2 linked regions of the Rhodospirillum rubrum ATCC 11170 genome follow. The protein of the gene in region 1 interacts with the protein of each later gene in a pairwise test. Links are inferred from orthologs where the notes say so. Each region holds a gene or a part of one and is shown on either strand. Other genes may lie near its edges.

Evidence for each region.
Region 2: the proteins of glp (region 1) and mobA interact in binary tests that used the Escherichia coli proteins (3 or more experiments, as listed by UniProt). The link is inferred for Rhodospirillum rubrum ATCC 11170 from one-to-one orthologs.

Annotation. Positions count from the first base shown.
Region 1 is NC_007643.1:2,576,507-2,586,312, reverse strand. The notes cover bases 3,023-5,860. They hold glp (molybdopterin molybdotransferase MoeA), read right to left. Parts: upstream 5,166-5,860; coding sequence 3,879-5,165; downstream 3,023-3,878. Other genes in these bases: pgsA (CDP-diacylglycerol--glycerol-3-phosphate 3-phosphatidyltransferase), read right to left, coding at 5,209-5,802; RRU_RS11515 (branched-chain amino acid aminotransferase), read left to right, coding at 3,023-3,831. Also shown: RRU_RS11530 (ATP-binding protein), read right to left, coding at 1-1,376; RRU_RS11525 (response regulator), read right to left, coding at 1,433-2,173; RRU_RS11520 (MarR family winged helix-turn-helix transcriptional regulator), read right to left, coding at 2,170-2,709; more of RRU_RS11515, read left to right, coding at 2,920-3,022; excinuclease ABC subunit UvrC, read right to left, coding at 5,874-7,793; RRU_RS11495 (dihydroneopterin aldolase), read right to left, coding at 8,162-8,581; RRU_RS11490 (SDR family oxidoreductase), read right to left, coding at 8,751-9,557; RRU_RS11485 (hypothetical protein), read right to left, coding at 9,717-9,806. UniProt on the Escherichia coli protein: Catalyzes the insertion of molybdate into adenylated molybdopterin with the concomitant release of AMP.
Region 2 is NC_007643.1:3,240,301-3,250,268, forward strand. The notes cover bases 4,235-7,234. They hold mobA (molybdenum cofactor guanylyltransferase), read left to right. Parts: upstream 4,235-5,386; coding sequence 5,387-6,082; downstream 6,083-7,234. Other genes in these bases: rimO (30S ribosomal protein S12 methylthiotransferase RimO), read left to right, coding at 4,235-5,427; moaC (cyclic pyranopterin monophosphate synthase MoaC), read left to right, coding at 6,127-6,627; moaD (molybdopterin converting factor subunit 1), read left to right, coding at 6,736-6,987; RRU_RS14530 (molybdenum cofactor biosynthesis protein MoaE), read left to right, coding at 6,992-7,234. Outside these bases: RRU_RS14495 (iron transporter), read right to left, coding at 1-475; RRU_RS14500 (FTR1 family iron permease), read right to left, coding at 638-2,584; RRU_RS14505 (saccharopine dehydrogenase family protein), read left to right, coding at 2,862-4,004; more of rimO, read left to right, coding at 4,102-4,234; more of RRU_RS14530, read left to right, coding at 7,235-7,480; RRU_RS14535 (TetR/AcrR family transcriptional regulator), read left to right, coding at 7,617-8,195; RRU_RS14540 (phasin family protein), read right to left, coding at 8,347-8,697; alaS (alanine--tRNA ligase), read right to left, coding at 8,944-9,968. UniProt on the Escherichia coli protein: Transfers a GMP moiety from GTP to Mo-molybdopterin (Mo-MPT) cofactor (Moco or molybdenum cofactor) to form Mo-molybdopterin guanine dinucleotide (Mo-MGD) cofactor.

The sequences.
Region 1 (9,806 bases):
CCGCCGAAGGGGCTGTTTTCCAGGAAGATATCGCCGCCCATGGCGCGGACGACGTCGCGGGCGATGGTCAGCCCCAGGCCGGTGCCGCCGGTGCGCGGGTTGCGCGAGCTTTCGATGCGGAAGAAGGCGCGGAACACGTCTTCGCGCCGTTCGGGCGGGATGCCCGGGCCGTCGTCGTCGACCACCACCTCGACATGGCCGTCGCGCACGCCGACGCGCACGGCGATATGCTGGCCGAAACGGTGGGCGTTGCCGATGATATTGGCTAGGCAGCGTTCCATGGCATTGGGCTTGAGCGGAACGGTCAGCGGCTGTTCGGTGTGCAGATCGATGCGCGCGCCGTTGCGGCGCATGCGGCCGACCACCTCGTCGACCAGATCGGTGATGCAGGTCGCCACCGTCTCCTCGGTGCCTTCGCCGCGGGCGAAGGCCAGATAGCCCTCGACCATCCGTTCCATCTCGGCGATATCCTCGGTCAATTCGACCGTTCCCTCCTCGCCCTCCATCAGCGCGAGCTGCAGGCGCATGCGGGTTAGCGGCGTGCGCAGATCATGGCTGACGCCGGCCAGCATCTCGGTGCGCTGGGCGATCTGGCGGTTGATGCGGTCGCGCATGCGGGTGAAGGCGAGGGCGGCGCGGCGCACCTCAAGGGCGCCTTCGCTGCGGAAATTCGGCACGTCGCGGCCCTTGCCCAGGGCGTCGGCGGCGCTGGCCAGCCGGCCGATCGGCCGGACCTGATTGCGCATGAAAACGGTCGCCACGGCGAAGAGGATCACCGAAGACACCGTCATCCAGCCGATGAAGATATAGGTGGTGACGCTGAACAGCCGCTTGCGCGGCACCTCGACGGTCAGCAGGCCATCGGGCGCGGCGATGCGGATCTCCAGGGTTTTATCGTCGATCACATCGACCTGATAGGGCAGGTCGGTATGCTCGGCCAGCGAGGAATAAAGGGTGCGGGCGACGAAATCATCGTCCTGGGCCAGCGGCGAGGTGCCGGGCAGCGTCGCCTCCGGCTCGAAGCGCATGGCCAGTTGCTGGCGGCCATAGGCGAGGGCGAACATCCATTCCCGTTCCTCGGGATCGGGATAGGCCGCCATGAAATCAAGCACCATGCCGATTTCCGAGCCGACGGCGGCATTGAGCCGGCGGCTCATGGTGTCCCAATGGCGATCGAAAAAGATGGTGGCGGTGATCACCTGAAGCAGGATCAGCGGAATGACGATGATCAGCAGCGAGCGCCCGAGCAGGCTTTTGGGCAAGATCATCTTGATCGCCCGGGCGAAGGGCCGCAGCAGCGGATGGTCCAGGCGCAGGATGCGGCGGATCCGGCCCAGGACTGGCTGGGCGGGGTCAAGCCCCCAAAGACCGATCATGGCGGCGTCCTTGTTTTGCCGAGGCGCGAAAGGCGCCCTTCACCGCGAGGGGCGTGTCAGCCCGGACGAAGCATGTAGCCGCGTCCGCGCACCGTCTGCAAGTGGCGGGGCACGCGGGGGTCGGCTTCGATTTTCTTGCGCAGGCGGGTCACCTGCACATCGATGGCCCGGGGGTTGCCGGCCACCCCGGTCAGTTCAGCCAGATCCTCGCGGCTGATCGCCTCGCCGGCCCGGGCGGCGAGCGTGCTGAGCAGGGCGGTTTCGGCGGTGGTCAGTCGCACCACCTCGTCGCCGCGCAGCAGTTCCTGGCGGTGCGGATCGAAAACGCAGGCTCCCAGCGGCAAGGGGCCCTCGGGCGGGGCGGCGGGCGGCAGATCGGGGGCTTGGCGCAGGCGCCGCAGGATGCCATTGACCCGCAAGACCAATTCGCGCGGATCGAAGGGCTTGGCCAGATAATCATCGGCGCCGCTTTCGAGGCCGCTGACCCGGTCGTCGGGCTGGTCCATCGCCGTCAGGATGAGGATGGGAACGTCGGAGTCCTCGCGGATCGAGCGTGTCAGCTCCAGTCCGCTTTCGCCGGGCATCATCACATCGACCACCAGCAGATCGAAGCGCAGGGCGGCAAGCTGGCGCCGCGCCTCGGCCGCATCGGCGGCGGCGGTGACGATGAAGCCGCGTTCGGACAAAAAGCGTTTGAGCAGGGCGAGGATGCGGGTGTCGTCATCGACCACCAGGATATGGGGCGGTTCCTCGGTCACGGGGGCGACGGGGGCCACAGGCAGGGCGGGGTCGCTCATCGGCGTGCTCCGGCCCGGCTGACGCGCGGCGGCGAGGGCGGGGTCTCGCGCTTGGCGGCGGCGGCGAAGCGCTCGCGGGCCGGGCCATCGATCATGCCAAGCATGACCTTGCGGAACCCCTCGACCGCCTCGGCCCCGGCTTCGCGATAGGCGCGGGCGAAGCGCCGGCGCTGGGCCTCGGTCAGGCGGCGTTCCATGTCGATGCCCTTTTCGGTCAGTTCCAGAAGGCGTTGGCGACCGTCGCGTGGGCCGCGATGCTGAACGATCAGGCCTTCCTCGACCAGTTGCGACAGCACGCGCGACAGGCTTTGCTTGGTGATGCCGAGGATCCCCAGCAGGGCGCTGACGCCGATCTTCGGCTCGCGGCCGACGAAATAGATCACCCGGTGGTGGGCCCGCCCGAAATTGTGCTTGGCCAGCATGGCGTCGGCCTCGCTGGTGAAATCGCGGTAGGCGAAAAACAGCAGCTCGATGCCCTGGCGCAGTTCCTCCTCGCGCAGAAAAAGGGGGTTCACGCCCGATTTGACCTCGCTCATCCCTCGATCCCCGCCTTCGGTGTTGAGAGTGATTTTATAGGGCTTAGATCCTGCATGAAAAAATCTCGTGCGGCATTTGGGTCAGGTATGTTGACATAGTTGGCGGAAGGATGTTACGCAAGATCGGCTTTGTCGGACATAAAACTACCCATGCCCGCCAAGTTTTCTCCTTCGACGACCAAACCTCCTTTTTCGACGAAAGGTGTCGTGATGGCTCTCGTTCCGTTCGATGACCGTGACGGTTTCATCTGGTTCAACGGTCAAATGGTGCCCTGGCGCGAGGCCAAGGTTCATGTGCTGACGCATGGCCTGCATTATGCGAGCTGCGTGTTTGAAGGCGAGCGCGTCTATAACGGCAAGGTGTTCAAGCTGACCGAGCATTCGCGCCGACTGACCGAATCGGCGTCGATTCTGGGGTTTTCCCTGCCCTATTCGGTGGCCGAAATCGATGCGGCGACCCGCCGGGTGCTTGACGCCAACGGCATCGTCGACGGCTATGTCCGCCCGCTGGCCTGGCGTGGCAGCGAGATGATGGGGGTGGCGGCCCAGAAGAACCGCATCAATGTCGCCATCGCCGCCTGGCAGTGGCCCAGCTATTTTTCGCCCGAAGCCCGGCTGGCCGGCATCCGCCTGAAGATCTCGCCGTGGCGGCGTCCGGCCCCCGACACGGCGCCGACCCATTCCAAGGCCGCCGGTCTTTATATGATCTGCACCCTGTCCAAGCATCAGGCCGAGAACGATGGCTTCGACGACGCCCTGATGCTCGATTACCGGGGCCGCATCGCCGAGGCGACGGGAGCCAATGTCTTTCTGGTGATCGACGGCAAGCTGCATACGCCCATTCCCGACTGCTTCCTGAACGGCATCACCCGCCAGACCGTGATCGATCTGGCCCGACGCCGCGGCTATGACGTGAGCGAGCGGGCGATCATGCCCGAGGAACTGGCCGACGCCCAGGAAGTGTTCCTGACCGGGACCGCGGCCGAGGTGACGCCGGTCCGCCAGATCGGAGAATACACCTATACTCCGGGCGAAATCACCCACCGGTTGGTCGAGGATTACGATAAGGAAGTCGGGCGGACCCACGACAAGGCGGCCTCCGCCTCCGCTTCGGCGGCCTGACGGGCCCAGCCCCCGGCCGCGAGAAGAAGCGGCCGGGGGTTTGGCTTTTAAAACAGCTCGCTAAAGGGAATGAAGCGCACCCGGTCGCCGCGCGAGACGACGGTCACCCCTTGGCCGATATCGATCAGCCCGTCGGATTGGACGATCGAGCTGACGACATTGGACGATTGCACGGGGAAGGGGGCGACGACCATGGCGCCGCTGGAATCGCTGCGCAATTGTCCGCGCAGGAATTCGCGGCGGCCGGGTTTGCGGGTCAGCGAGAAATCGGCGATCACCGGGAAGCCGCGCGGCTGTAATTGCTCCCCCGTCACCCCGGCCAGACGCAACACCACCGGCCGGCCGACCAGACAGAAGGTGACGAAGGTCGAAACCGGATTGCCGGGCAGCCCGAGAAACGGCTTGCCAGCGACGGTGCCGAAGGCCAGCGGCTTGCCGGGCTTGAGTGCCAGGCGCCAGAAGGCCAGCGAGCCCAAAGCCGTCACCGCGTCCTTGACGTGATCCTCGCCGCCCACCGACACCCCGCCCGAGGTGACGACCAGATCGGCGGCGCGCGCCGCCTCGGCCAGGGCGCCTTGGATTAGCGCCGGGCGGTCGGGCAGGTTGCCGAGATCAAGGCACTCGGCGCCCAGGGTGCTCAGCAGCCCGAGCAGGGCGCGGCGATTGGAATTATAGATGCCGCCCGGCGGCAGCGGCTGGCCGGGTTCGACCACCTCGTCGCCGGTGGTGAAGACCGCGACCTTCAGGCGGGCGCGCACCGCCAGCTCGGCCACGCCGATCTGGGCGGCCATCGCCACATCGATCGGACCCAGGCGCCGACCGCTGGCCAGCACGGTTTGGCCGATGGCGACATCGGCGCCGGCCGGCCGCACGTTGGCGCCGCGCTTTTCGCCACTGGGCAGGGTGACGTAGCCGTCCTCCTCGTGGCAGACCTCCTGCATGATCACCGTGTCGACGCCCTCGGGGATCGGCGCGCCGGTGAAGATGCGCGCGGCCTCGCCCGGGCCCAGGGGGCGGTCGGCGGGATGGCCGGCGGGCACGCGCAAGGTGAGGGGCAGGCGGGTGGGAGCCTGCGGCGAGAGGTCGGCGAAGCGCACCCCATAGCCGTCCATGGCCGAATTATCGTCGGGGGGGATGACCAGGGCGCTGGTCAGATCCTCGGCCAGCACCCGGCCCAGCGCCCGGTCGAGCGGCAGGCGTTCGATCGCCGTCACCGCGCCAAGCAGGTCAAGCAGGCGATCGACGGCGTCATCAAGCGCCAACAGGCGATCGGCGGTGTCGAAGCAATCGGCCGAAAGCGGGGGAAGGGAAGAGGGTGGGGGAGAAGCGGGCATGGGGGATCCCTTGATGGGGCGGCCCTTGCGGGCAAGGGGCCGCTTAGCGGGGGGTATTATGGGCCTGGGACGGGGGCGCGTCGTGTTCGGGGCCCATGTGGCGCAGGCCGACGCGCAGGTAATCATAGCCGGTGATGATGGTCATGACGGCCGCCACCCACAGCAATCCCTCGCCGATCAGGGTGATCGGCAGCGGAATCAGCGGGGTATCGCCAACGATCAGCACCGGCAGGGCGATCAGCTGAACGGTGGTCTTCCATTTGGCCAGCTTGGTCACCGGCATGCCGACCCGGATCTCGGCCAGGAATTCGCGCAGGCCCGAGACCAGGATCTCGCGCATCAGGATGACGACGGCGGCCGGGTAGCTCCACGGGCTCATCCGGCCAAAGCCGACCAGCAGCATCAGCACCGCCGCGACCAGCAGCTTATCGGCGATCGGATCGAGGAAACGGCCAAGCCGCGAGACCTGATTGCTGCGCCGGGCCAGCCAGCCATCAAAGAAATCGGTGATGGCGGCGACGGCGAACAGGGCGCAATTGGCCCAGCGATAGCCCTCGCCATCGACATAAAACAGCACGACGACCAGGGGAATGATCAGAATGCGCAGCAGGGTCAGGATGTTGGGCAGAGTGAGCAAGGGCTGGTCCCCGCGGCGGTGTGATAGGGTGCGGGGGCAAGGCGCACCCCTTCGGATCATTGAGGGCGACTTTATCCCTCGCTGTGGAAGTGGTCATAGAGTTTTTTGGCCAGGGCGGCGCTGATCCCCTCCACCGCCTCCAGATCGGTCAATCCGGCCTGGGAAACCGCCTTGGCCGAGCCGAAATGGTGGAGAAGGGCTTTCTTGCGGCTGGCGCCGATGCCCGGAACGCTATCAAGGGGCGAGACTCCGATCGCTTTTGAACGCCGGGTGCGATGGCTGCCGATGGCGAAGCGGTGGGCCTCGTCGCGCAGGCGCTGGATGAAATACAAAACCGGATCGTTGTGGCGCAGCATGAAGGGTGGCCGCCCCGGAACGAAGAACCGCTCGCGTCCGGCATCGCGGTCGGGGCCCTTGGCGACGCCGACCAGCGGCACGTCCTCGACGCCGATCTCGGCCAGGGCCTCGCGGACGGCGTTGAGCTGGCCGAGGCCGCCGTCGATCAGCACCAGATCGGGCCACTGGCCACGGTCGCGGTCGGGGTCTTCCTTACGGGCGCGGGCGAAGCGCCGGATCATCACCTCGCGCATCATGGCGTAGTCGTCGCCCGGGGTGATATCGGGCGAGCGGATGTTGAATTTGCGATAGGCGGCCTTCATGAAGCCTTCCGGTCCGGCCACCACCATGCCGCCCACCGCGTGGGTTCCCGAGATATGGCTGTTGTCGTAGATCTCGACCCGCTGGAGCGGCCCGTCGAGACCGAAGGCCACGGCCGTCCCCTCCAGCAAGGTGCGCTGGGCCGAGCTTTCGGCCAGCCGTCGGCCCAAAGCTTCGCGGGCATTGGCCAACGCGTGGTCGATCAGCTTGCGCCGCGACCCGCGGCGCGGCACCACCAGACGCACCCGGTGGCCGGCGCGCAGGCAAAGCGCCTGTTCGACCAGATCGTGGTGGGGAATGTCGGTCAGCAGCAAGATCTCGCGCGGCGGCGGGAAGCCGGCGTAGAACTGGCCGAGGAAGGCTTCGAGCACCTCGGGCAGGCCCTCGTCGCCGGCATGGGCGGGAAAGAACGAGCGGTTGCCGTTGTTGCGGCCGCCACGGAAAAAGAAGACCTGGACGCAGGTCTGGCCGCCGGCCTGATGGCAGGCGATGACATCGGCCTCGCCCAGGGTCGGCAGATTGATATCCTGATGGGACTGGACATTGGTCAGCGCCTTGATGCGGTCGCGGAAGATCGCCGCCTGTTCGTAATCCAGGGCCTGGGCCGCCTCGTCCATGCGCTTGGCCAGATCGTGCTGGAGCGCCTTGCTTGAGCCGCTGAGGAAGGCGCGGGCCTCTTCGACCAGGGCCTTGTAATCCGCCTCCGCCACCCGATCGACGCAGGGCGCGGCGCAGCGCTTGATTTGGAACAGCAGGCAAGGCCGGCTGCGACTGGCAAAAACGTTATCGGCGCAGGTGCGCAGCAAAAAGGTTTTCTGCAAGGCGGTGAGCGTACTGGTGACGGCGCCGGCCGAGGCGAAGGGGCCGAAATATTCCCCCCCTTTGCGCAGGGTGCCGCGGAATTTGACGATGCGAGGAAAGGCGTGATCGGAGGTGATCTCGATATAAGGGAAGGATTTGTCGTCGCGCAAAAGGATGTTGTAGCGCGGCTTCAGCTTCTTGATCAGGTTGGATTCAAGAAGCAGCGCCTCGGCTTCGGTATGGGTGGTCAGCACCTCCATCGTCAGGGTGGCGGCGATCATCCGTTGGATGCGCACCGGCAGGCGATGGGGCTGGGTGTAGTTGATCACCCGGCGCTTCAGATTGCGCGCCTTGCCCACATAGAGAACATCGCCCTTGCCATCGATCATGCGATAGACGCCGGGGCTTGATGGCATCGTCCGCAAGGCGGCGCGGATCGCCTCGACCCCGCGTGGGGTGGCGGGGTCGGCGCCGGCGTCGGGCTGATCGGCGCCGTCGTCCCGGTCGGGCTCGTCGACGGGCAGGTCAGTCATTGGCCAAGGGCCCTTTCGGCCGTTTTCGCGGCACGATCCGAATCGGGAGGGTGCCTGTGTGGCCTGTCAAGGCGGAAGCTATCCACGATTTCTGTGGGCAACCCTGTGGAAAACTCCCGGCGGTCCGTCCCAAACCCGCAGAAACCCGGAGGTCTACAGGGGCTGCCTGTTTTTTAGGCAGACATTCTAACATACTGAATTTACTCAATAAGATTGTTTTCGTTTTGCGACAACCCGAGGGGGAAGGGAGGGAGAGGGGGGTATGTCTCCCCTTTACCCCGGCACCGGGCCGTGTGCACAACTCCGGCCCTAGCCCTAGTCCTTCGAGCAGGTTTTGGCTTTCCCCTACAGACTTTAAGGGAACAGGCCTAGGGCAGCGGATTGAACCGCTCGATCTCTACACCAACAGAGTGGGTATCTTCGAAAACGTCGAGTTTTTCGATCCGCACCCGGGCCGACACCACGCGGGGGTCTTGCAGGCACAGGCTGGCGACCCGCTCGGCCAGGGTCTCGACCAGATTGACGTGACCATCGCGGGCGATCGAGCGCACGCGGACGACGATGGTCTCGTAGCACACGACGTTATCAAGCTGGTCGCCAAGCGGTCGGCCATCCTCGCGCACGGCGAGGTCAAGGTTGATGCAGACGCGCTGCGGCGCCCGGTGTTCGTGGGGATGGACGCCGATATTGGCGGCGAGCACCAGATCGCGCACGAAAACGTGGCGCAAGGCGGCGCGGGCATCGGCGATACGCAAGGGTTCGATGACGGATGTCTTGCGGTTGCTCAAGGGCGGACTCTCCTGCGTGCGGCGGCCGGCGAGCCGCCGGGCGTCGGAAGGGCTTGCGGGCCCGGGCCCTCGTCTTGCGGCGAGGACTCCAGCCTTAATCGGGTGGGCGGGCCTTCCCGGGGTTGCCCCTTGGGGCCGATATCGCGGGACGGCGGCCGGTCTTTATCGTCTATTCGCCCAGGCTGACGGTCTGTCCGGGCTGCGACCATCCCAGATGCTGACCGCCGTCAAGGGCGATCATCTGGCCGGTCAGGGCCGGGGCATCCAGAATGAAGCCAAGGGCGCGGGCGATCTCATCGGGGGTGGTGCCATGGCCAAGCGGCGTCGCCGCCGCCTGGCGGGCGAAGTCCTCTTCGCTTTGGCGCGGGCTGGGCAGGGCGGGGCCGGGGCCGATGGCATTGACCCGGATGCGCGGGGCAAGGGCCATGGCCAGGGTTCGCGTCAGCGTCCACAAGCCGGCCTTGCTCAGGGTATAGGTCATGAAATAAGGCGTGAGATTCCACACCCGCTGATCGATCAGATTGACGATCACCCCGGTTGCCGCCTCGGGCAGGGCCGCCGCCATCCCCTGACTCAGCAGAAAGGGCGCACGCAGGTTGACGTCCATGTGGCTGTCCCAGGACTGGCGCGTGACGCTGTGCCACAGGTCCAATTCGAACAGCGAGGCGTTGTTGACCAGCACGCCAAGCGGGCCGAGGGCGGCGCCGGTGGCGGCGATCAGGGCCGTGGTTTCCTCGACATCGGCGAGATCGGCGCTCAGCACCACCGCCCTTTGGCCCAAGGCCCGCACGTCGCGGGCGGTTTCCTCGGCATCGGCTTGCGAGTCGCGGTGATGGACGGCCACGTCGAAGCCGCGCCCCGCCAGTTCAAGGGCCATCGCCCGGCCAAGCCGACGGGCGGCGCCGGTGACCAGGGCCACGCGCGGCAGGGTTTGCGGGGCGGGCGGCTGGGGAAGGGCGGACGAAGGCTCGGTCATGGGGCTCGCGACGGATGGACGATCATCCCCTAACACATAGGCGAGGTCAGGCCCTCAGGCCAGCGGGAAACGCCACAAGGATGCGTTTGGCCCAAAACGAACCGATGCCTTTTCGCAACGATCGGACTACCTATGTAGGCATGGCGGATTTCGGCCGGTTTAGCCGGACGACGCCGGGTGGCGGAGCTGAGGCTCGCGCGGGCGCGGGGCGGGGGCAAGGGCGATGCGGCCGCGGGTCGGGCGCGCCGG
Region 2 (9,968 bases), 660 kb from region 1 along the record:
GACCGACGCCGCTCGCCTTATCGGTATGACGGCCGAAGCCCTGACGCGACGGCGGGTCGATGTTGTAGCTCAACTTGTAATTGCCGGTGCCGGGCATCTTGATGTTGGCGCCGTAATGGGGCCCGTCGACGGCGACCATCGGCATCAGATTGCCGGTCAGAACCTTGCCGGTATCCTGGTTTTCCAGGCGATAGGAAACGGTGAGGTAAGGCACCCATTCGCCGGCGCCAAAGCCGTTGGGATTGGCTTCGGCGGCGTGAATGTCGGCTTCGAGATGGATATCGGCCTGGGAGGCGGGCAGATCGATGCCGCGCGGCTCCATGTCGATCGGCTTCAGATAAACCGCGGCGACTTCCAAGGTGTTGATCGTCTTGGCTTCGCCGATGGGGAATTCCTGGAATTCCTCGGCATTGGCCGAAGCCGCGACACCAAGCGTAAGGGCGGCGGCGGCCGCTAGGCTAACAAGGGTCTTCATCGATCCTCCTTCGGTCCCGGATCCGCTCCGGGAGCATCGGTATGGTGATTAAGTCGCATTATCGTTTTAAAGTCTTTTTTTAACGGGCTCCTCCGACCCGTGGTCTTTTTTTGCCCGACGCCCGCCGGTCCGGCGGCACCCGCCGCTCTGGCGGCGCCGGGATCAGGGGGTGGCCGGCGACGGACCCCGCCGCCGCGTCGCCACCAGCAAGCCGATCACCGCCGCCACCACCAGGGCGATTTGCGGAACAAGGGATTCGACATAGGGGAACATCCCGATCATCGGCAGGTCGGGGGCCCAGGAGACCAGCGTCGGCTCGATGATCTTGCCTTCCACCAGCTCCATGATGCCCTTGCCGGCGAAGATAAAGGCCATGGCATAGAGCAGCCCCCCGGTGATCATGAAGAACGGCCGGATCGCCAGCTTCATCGCCCCGGCGCGCATCACCAGATAGATGACGCCCAGCCCTACACAGCCGACGGCGAAGCCGCCGGCGATGGCGAACAGCCCGGTGGTATCGGCATCCAGGGTCAGGGCCTGATAGAACAGAACGGTTTCCGCGCCTTCGCGGTAGACGGCCAGGAAGCTGGTGAACCACAGGGCCTTCAGCGATCCCGACGACAGCGATCCCTCGACCTTGCCCTTGATATAGGCCATCCACTTCTGGGCCTCGGCCTTGGAGACCAGCCAGTAGCTCATGGTGAACAAGATCACGGCGGCGACCAGCATGGTGGCGCCTTCCAGAACCTCCTGGCTGGCCGCCGAGGCGCGGAAGACCAGCTTGAGCAGCACCGCCGTCACCACCGAGCAGGCCAAGGCGACCAGAACGCTGTTGACGATGGTGCCCTGGCGGTCGCGATTTCCGGTTTTCACCAGATAGGTCAGGATGGCGGTGACGATCAGCATCGCCTCCACCCCCTCGCGCAGGATGATCAGCAGGGCATAGAAGAACAGCGCCGTCGGCGACGACGACCCGCCGCCCAGCATCTCGATGGCCTTCTTCATATCGACGGCCATCGCCTCGGCGGCGGCCTTCAGCGTCGCCTGATCGGCCCCCTGGTTGATTAGGGCGGCGATCTTGCTGAAATGCGCCTCAAGCCGCGCCTTGAAGGCGGTGTCGCGGGCGCCGATGCGGCTTTCCATGCCGCTGGCCTCGAACACGTCGAAATAGGTGTCTTGGATCGATCCGGCGGCGGCGCCGGTCTTGCCTTCGCCGGCCATCGCGATGGCGCCATCGATGCGGGTGGCGACGTCGCGGGCGACTTGGGCCCAATCGGCCTCGGGCTCGGCGGCCGGGGCGGCCTGATCCTTGGCGATGCCGACCAGCGGCAGGCCGGGCAGCAGGGCGGTCAGTTCCTCGACCAGAACATCGGCCGAGGCGCGGATCATCCTTGGCGGCTTGCCGGCGTCGACCAAACCCAGGATGCGCTGGAATTCGGCGTTGAAGGCGATGTCCTGGCGTTGGGAGAGCGTGCGCCGGACCGCGGTTTCCAGCAGCGAGTTCTTATAGCCGCTAAACTGGGCGCGGGTGATCAGCGCCTTGGCCTCATCGGGCTTTCCCGCCTCGAGGGCGCTGGCGGCGGCGTAAAGATCGGTGCCGATCGCCTCGACGGCGCGCTGCCAATAGGGTTCGATGGTTTGCGGCAGGGCCGGAGTCGGATTGGGGGCGGCCTCGTCCTCGGCGCCGGCGGCCGGGTGCGCCTTGATCTTGAAGCCGGCCTCGAGCACCGGCACCACGGCGCGAATCGCCGCGATCTGGGCGGTGGTCCGGGCGGCGACCTCCTCGGGCGGGGCGCCGGCCATCACCAGCTTGCGAATGGCGCCGAATTCGGCCTCCAGGGCATAGCTGGCCTTGGCCGAGATATTGACGCGAATAGGACCTTCAAGGTTCTCGAAAACCTCGAAATAGGCGCGCTGGACGTTGGTCTTGGCGGTTTCGGCGTCGCCCGCCCGGTAGCTTTCCGCCGCGCCGCTCAAGAAAGCGTCGATGCGATCGACCATTCCCTTGTAGTCGGGATCGGCCAAGGCCGGACCGAGGCCAGCGGCCCAGACGAACACCACCACCGCCACCCGCGCGGTCCACAGCGACACACCCTTGAGAACACCCAAACCCCATACTCCAACGGCACGGTTATCCATAAACATGCAATGGGCATGGTAATGAGAGGAGTTATCAGGTCAAGCGCGAAAGCCATGCATTTTCATTCTTATCGGCCATGTCCTACCATCACCCAAGCCCGGCTGGCCCCAGGCACCGACGAAACCACCCATGAAACCGACGGTTCGTCGGAAAAACCGCCGGTCTGGCGACGTTCCATGGCGTTCCGTCCGACACGAAGGGGTGCTTCCCTAAAGAAATAGTCGATCACCACGGAGGGTCTTGACCATGACGCGCATCCTTCTTCTCGGCGGCGGTAAGATCGGCGAGGCCATCGCCACCCTTTTGGGCGAAAGCGGCGATTATCAAATCGTCGTCGGCGATCGCAGCGCGCAGGCTTTGGCCGGGGTCGCGGCCTTGCCCGGGGTCACCCCCCTGGTGATCGACGCCAGCGACGAGGACGCGGTGGCGGCGGCGGCCGGCGGCGCCTTCGCTATCCTCAGCGCCTGTCCGTTTTTTTTAACCGTCGGCATCGCCCGGGCGGCGCGCCGCGCCGGCGCCCATTATCTCGATCTGACCGAGGACGTGGCCTCGACCGCCGAGGTCAGGGCCCTGGCCGAGGGGGCGACCAGCGCCTTCATTCCCCAATGCGGTCTGGCGCCCGGCTTCATTTCGATCGCCGCCAACGATCTGGCGCAGAGTTTCGATAGCCTCGACTCCTTGCGTCTGCGCGTCGGCGCCCTGCCGCGTTTTCCCACCAACGGGCTCAAGTACAACCTTTCCTGGAGCACCCAGGGGCTGGTCAATGAATATCTCCGCCCCTGCGAGGCCATCGTCGATGGCCGGCTGACGACGGTGCAGCCGATGGACGGCCTGGAGAGCTTCTCGCTTGATGGCGTGGCCTATGAGGCCTTCAATACCTCGGGCGGTCTGGGCAGCCTGTGCGAGACCTATGCCGGGCGGCTGCGCGCCCTTGATTACCGCTCGGTGCGCTATCCCGGCCATTGCGCGCTGATGAAGGTGCTGCTTGATGATCTGGGGCTGTCGCGCCGCCCGGAGCTGCTGTGCGAGCTGCTCGACGCCGGCCTGCCGATCACCGCCCAGGACATGGTGCTGGTGCTGGTCACGGCGCGCGGCCAGCGCCAGGGGCGCTTCATCGAGGAAAGCCTGATCAGCCGCATTTTCGGCAAGCCGGTGGCCGGGCGCCAACTGAGCGCCATCGGCCTCACCACCGCCTCGGGCATCACCGCCGTTCTCGACCTGCTGGTCGAAGGCGCCCTGCCCGATCGCGGCCTGATCCGCCAAGAAGACATCCCCTTGCCGCTGTTTCGCGCCAACCGCTTCGGCCGCAATTATTGGCCCGACGAGGCCGAGGCGGCCCAAGGCGCGCAGGCGCCGGCGCGCCCCAGCCCCGACCTCTGTCCCGCCTGATCGTCTTTAACCGCGTCGGGGCGGCGAGCGGTCTGGCTTTTTGGAAGGAGTCTGGCCTATATGGGGGCTTAAAACTTTCCCCCGCGCGCGAGAGAGCATGAACAAAGACCTTCAGAAGGTGGGCATCGTCAGCCTGGGCTGCCCCAAAGCCCTGGTCGATTCCGAACGCATCCTCACCCGCCTGCGGGCGGAAGGCTATGAGGTGTCGCCCACCTATGACGACGCCAATGTGGTGATCGTCAATACCTGCGGCTTCCTCGATTCGGCCAAGGCCGAAAGCCTGGAGGCGATTGGCGAGGCCATGGCCCAGAACGGCCGGGTGATCGTGACCGGCTGCATGGGCGGCGACGAGGCCGCCATCCGCAGCGCCCATCCCGGCGTTCTGGCGGTCACCGGACCCCAGCAATACGAGCGCGTGGTCGCCGCCGTCCACGAGGCGGCGCCGCCGGCCCATGACCCCTATCTTGATCTGGTGCCGGCCGAGGGCATCCGCTTGACGCCCCGCCATTACGCCTATCTGAAGATCTCGGAAGGCTGCAATCACGGCTGCACCTTCTGCATCATCCCCGATCTGCGCGGCAAACTGGTCAGCCGCCCAGCCTCCAAGGTGCTGATGGAGGCCGAGAAGCTGGCCGAGGCCGGGGTGCGCGAGTTGCTGGTGATCAGCCAGGACACCAGCGCCTATGGCGTCGATCTGCGCCACGGCGAAAGCCCCTGGCACGGCGCGCCGGTCAAGGCCCGCATGACCGAGCTGTGTAGCGCCCTGGGCGAACTGGGGATCTGGGTGCGTCTGCACTATGTCTATCCCTATCCCTTCGTCGACGAGATCATCCCGCTGATGGCCGAGGGCAAGATCCTGCCCTATCTGGATATCCCCTTCCAGCACGCCAGCCCGAAGATCCTTGAGGCGATGAAGCGCCCGGCCGCCCAGGACCGCACGCTCGAGCGCATCCGCCGCTGGCGGACGATCTGCCCCGATATCGCGCTGCGCTCGACCTTCATCGTCGGCTTCCCCGGCGAAACCGAGGACGATTTCCAGCAGTTGCTCGACTGGATGGGCGAAGCCGAACTCGACCGCGTCGGCTGCTTCAAATACGAGGCGGTGGCCGGGGCCAAGGCCAATGCCCTGGCCGATGCCGTTCCCGAAGAGGTCAAGGAGGAGCGCTGGCACCGCTTCATGGCCGCCCAGCAGGAGATCAGCGAGCGCCGTCTGGCCCAAAAGGTCGGAACGGTGATCGAGGCGATCATCGACGAAGTCGACGAGGAAGGCGCCATCGGCCGGACCAAGGGCGACGCCCCCGAGATCGACGGCAGCCTGTTCCTCAACGGCGAAACCAGCCTCGCCCCGGGCGATATCGTGCCCGTGCTCATCGAGCATGCCGATGAATACGACCTGTGGGGCTCCCTTGCCGGCAAGGACTGACATCGCCTGCGGCCTGCTGGCCGGGGGCGAGGGCAAACGCCTGGGCGGCGTCAGCAAGGCCCTGGTGCCGATCGCCGGTCAGCCGATGGCCGCCTGGGCCCTTGATTCGGTGCGGCGGAGCGTGGACGTGGTGGCGCTGTCGGTTCACGCCCCCGATCCGGCGCTCGCCGTGCTCGGCCTGCCCCAGGTCGGCGACGGGCCGGGCCCGCGCCTGGGCCCGCTGGCCGCCGTCGCCGCCCTGCTCGACTGGGCCGAGACTCGGGGGGCCAAGCGCCTGCTGACCCTGCCCGTCGATACCCCCTTCCCCCCCGCCGATTTGGCCGAACGCCTGACCCGGGCCCTTGATCAGGCCGCCGCCACCGCCGATCCCCGGGACCCGCCCGTCGCCGTCGCCAGCTTCGCCGGCCGCCGCCACAACGCCGTGGCGCTGTGGCCGGTGGGCGGACGGGTGGCGGCGATCGCCGCCCGGCTGTGCCGCGACGGCGGCGGCGCCTTGCGCGCCCTGCTCGAAGAAGCCGGCTCGATCGCCGTCGCCTTCGACGACCTGGGGCCCGAGGATCCCTTCCTCAACGTCAATACGCCCGAGGATCTGGCCCAGATCCGCGGCCTTGCCACCACCCGCCTCGCCCGCCGGATGGCGCGGACACATCCCTGAGCCGCCCCGCCGGTGCTGGAGTTTCGACCACAGGAGTTTCCCCGATGACGGACCCCGCCCCCGCCACTGCCGACGGGCTGACCCATTTCGATACGGCGGGCAACGCCGTGATGGTCGATGTCTCGGCCAAGGATGAGACCGAACGGGTGGCCGTGGCCGGCGGCTGCGTGGAAATGGCGCCGGCCACCCTGCGCGCCATCATCGAGCGCGGCCTGAAAAAGGGCGACGTGCTGAGCGTGGCCCAGTTGGCCGGCATCATGGGCGCCAAGCGCACCCCCGATCTGATCCCGCTGTGCCATCCTTTGGCCCTGACCAAGGTCGCCGTCGAGCTGACCCCCGACCCCGACCATGACCGGGTGGTGATCACCGCCACCTGCGCCCTGCGCGGGCGGACCGGCGTCGAGATGGAGGCGCTGACCGCCGTCGCCGTCGCCGGACTCACGGTTTATGACATGTGCAAGGCCGTCGATAAGGGCATGCGCCTGACCGATATCCGGCTGCTGTCCAAAACCGGCGGCAAGTCGGGGACCTGGACCGCCTCCTAATCGTGACGCGGTGAGCGGGGACCAGATCTCGCGCTCGCCGCTCCAGGGGATTTTCTCTGGGCTTCGCGCTCGCCGGGGCGGGCCCCATGACCAAAGGACACACCTCCCATGAAACTGCTCTATTTCGCCTGGGTGCGCGAGACCGTCGGCCTGGACGAGGAAACCCTATCCCTGCCGCCCGGCGTCACCACCTTGGGCGACCTCGCCCTGTGGCAGGCCGGGCGCGGCGCCGGCTATGCGGAAGCGTTTTCCGACCCCCGCCGCCTGCGCGCCGCGGTCAATCAAGACCTCGCCACCCCCGAGACGCCTTTGACCGCCAGCGATGAAGTGGCGTTCTTCCCGCCGCTGACCGGGGGCTGAGGCGATGGCCGTTCACGTCCAAAGCGCCGATTTCGACAGCGCCGCCGAGATCGCCCGCTTCGAGCGCCAAGCCGCCCTCAAGGGCGCCGGGGCGGTGGCCAGCTTCTGCGGGCTGGTGCGCGGCCGCGAGGGGGAGGATGGTCCGCTGATCGGGGCGATGACCCTGGAACACTACCCCGGCATGACCGAGCGCGCCCTGGCCGCCATCGAGGCCGAGGCGCTGGCCCGCTGGCCGCTGACCGATAGCCTGATCATCCACCGCTTCGGCCGGCTGGAGCCGGGCGCGCGCATCGTGCTGGTCTGCACCGCGTCCTCGCACCGCGAAGCCGCCTTCGCCGCCTGCGCCTTTCTGATGGACTGGCTCAAGACCAAGGCGCCCTTCTGGAAAAAAGAGGAAACCGCCGAGGGACCGCGGTGGGTCGACGCCAAGGCCGAAGACGACGCCCGCGCCGCGGCCTGGAACGAGGCAAGCGCGCCGCGCAACCCCGACTAAGCCGCGACCATTTTGCCGACGAAACAAGACAGATGCAAAAGGCTCTAGTCATAGCGGAAGGGATGTATTAGCTTTAAGACTGTAGACCGCCCAAGGTACGGGCGGGCATCCTTTTCAGACGGAGGCGGCATTGCAGGTGAAACCGCGCGAGCGTCTGATCGAGACCGCCATCACCCTCTTCGCCTCCGAAGGGTTTCATGCGACTGGTATCGATCGGATCCTAGCCGAGGCCGGGGTGGCCAAGATGACCCTCTACCGCCACTTCCGCTCCAAGGACGACCTGATCCTCGCCGCGCTCGACCGTCATTGGCTGGTGTTCCGCCACTGGCTGGAAGAGCGTCTGGCCGCCTGCCCCGCCACCCCCGGGCCGACCATCGAAACCCTCTTCGACGGTCTGGCCGCTTGGCAAAGGGGCCAAACCCTTCAGGAAATCCGCTTCCAGGGGTTCTTGCCCATTCATGCGGCGGGCGAATTCGGCGCGAGCGATCATCCGATCCACCGCGCCGCCGCCGCCCAGATCCAATCGCTGACCACCTTGCTTGATGCCGCCAGCCAACGCGTCGGCATCGACGCGGTCGCCGCGGCGCAGATGGGCCTGCTGGTGGTTGGCGCCCTGACCATCGCCCATATTCAAAGCGACGGCCGGGCCTTCGAGATCGCCCGCCACAGCGCCCTGACGCTCGCCCAAAGCCACCCCGCGCCCCTGCCCGCTTAAAGCGTACCCGCGATCGCCCGCTTATCCTTGGCACAGAGCGGCCTTGGCTTTATCGCCGGCAGCGCCTCCCCCCTCCATGCCGCCAAAAGCGATCGGGCCGCCCTTCTTGCGAAAGGCGGCCCGAAGCGGACGGTTCGATGAGAAGAAAAAATCAGGCGGCCTTGGCGACCGTATTGAGTGCGGCCTTGGCCCGGGTGGTGACGGGCTCGAAGGCGCCCTTGAGCAGCACGGTCGACATCTCGGAAACCTTGCGCGACTGGACCAAGGCGGCTTCCCAGTTGTCGCGGATCAGCTTGGTCTGCAAAGCGGCGGCTTCGGCCGGCGACTTGACGCTGGCCAGGGCCTTGCCGGCTTCCAGCACGCTGTCGAACGACTTGGCGGCGAAGCCGAAATACTCACGGGACAGTTCTTCCACACCCTTGGCGAAGGTGGAGCCGGCGGTGACCGCGGCGTCAAGATTATCCTTATTGAACTTCACGATGTCTTCGTAGCCATTGACCATCACAGGATCCTCCGTTTCTTGGAACGCGCCTTATCCCGGCGAAGCCGGGGCTTCCAGAGCGGCGCGTCTCGGTTTATTGTGCGCCGCAACATGAGACTAATGTAGCGCGTCCCAGCGCCCTGTCAAGCCACTTTTGTGCAGTGCACAAAAAGTCCAAAGGGGGGCGCAAAAAGTCCGGGCGGGGAAGGTCCCGCGACCCTCCCCGCCCGTTTTCAAGCTTTCTTTTCGACCGCTAAGGCGGCGCGATCAGCCGGCCAAAGCCGCCTCGATCGCCGCCAGGGCCGCGCCGGCCTGGGCGCCATCGGGGCCCCCGGCCTGGGCCATGTCGGGGCGGCCGCCGCCGCCCTTGCCGCCGATCGCCCCGGCCCCGGCGCGCACCAGGGCGACGGCATCGAAGCGCCCGACCAGATCCTCGGTGACGCCGACCACCAGCGAGGCCTTGCCGTCGGCCACGGCGATCAGGGCGACGACGCCCGAGCCAAGTTGCTTCTTCACCTCGTCGACCATGCCCTTCAGGTCCTTGGCCGGAACGTCTTCCAGCAGGCGGCCGACCCATTTGACGCCGTTGATCTCGACCACGGCCGGGGCGGCGGCGCCACCGCCGCCGGTGGCCAGCTTGCGCCGGGCGTCGGCCAAGTCGCGCTCCAGCCTGCGCCGGTCATCGAGCAGGGCCTGGATGCGGCCCGGCAGATCGGCGGGAGTCACCTTCAAAAGCTGCGCCGCGCCACTGACCAGATCATCCTGGGCCTCGATATGCTCGAAAGCCGCCTGACCGGTGACCGCCTCGATCCGGCGCACGCCCGAAGCCACGGCGCCCTCGCCGATGATCTTGAAAAAGCCGATGTCGCCGGTGCGCCGGGCATGGGTGCCGCCGCACAGCTCGACCGAGAACGGCCGGTTGGCGCCGGGCTCGCGCCGGCCCATCGACACCACGCGCACCTCCTCGCCGTATTTCTCGCCAAACAGCGCCATCGCCCCGGCTTCGATCGCCGAATCGGGGTCCATGATCTGGGTGGTGATTTCGGCGTTGGCGCGGATCTCGCGGTTGACGTCGTCCTCGACCACGCGGATCTCGGCCGCCGACAGCGGCTTGGGATGGCTGATATCAAAGCGCAGGCGATCGGGGGCGACCAGCGAGCCCTTCTGGGTCACATGCTCGCCCAAACGCCGGCGCAGGGCCTCGTGCAGCAGATGGGTGGCCGAATGGTGGCTGCGCAGGGCGTCGCGGCGCTCGGTATCGACAACGAAGCGGGCGGCCTGACCGACGCGGA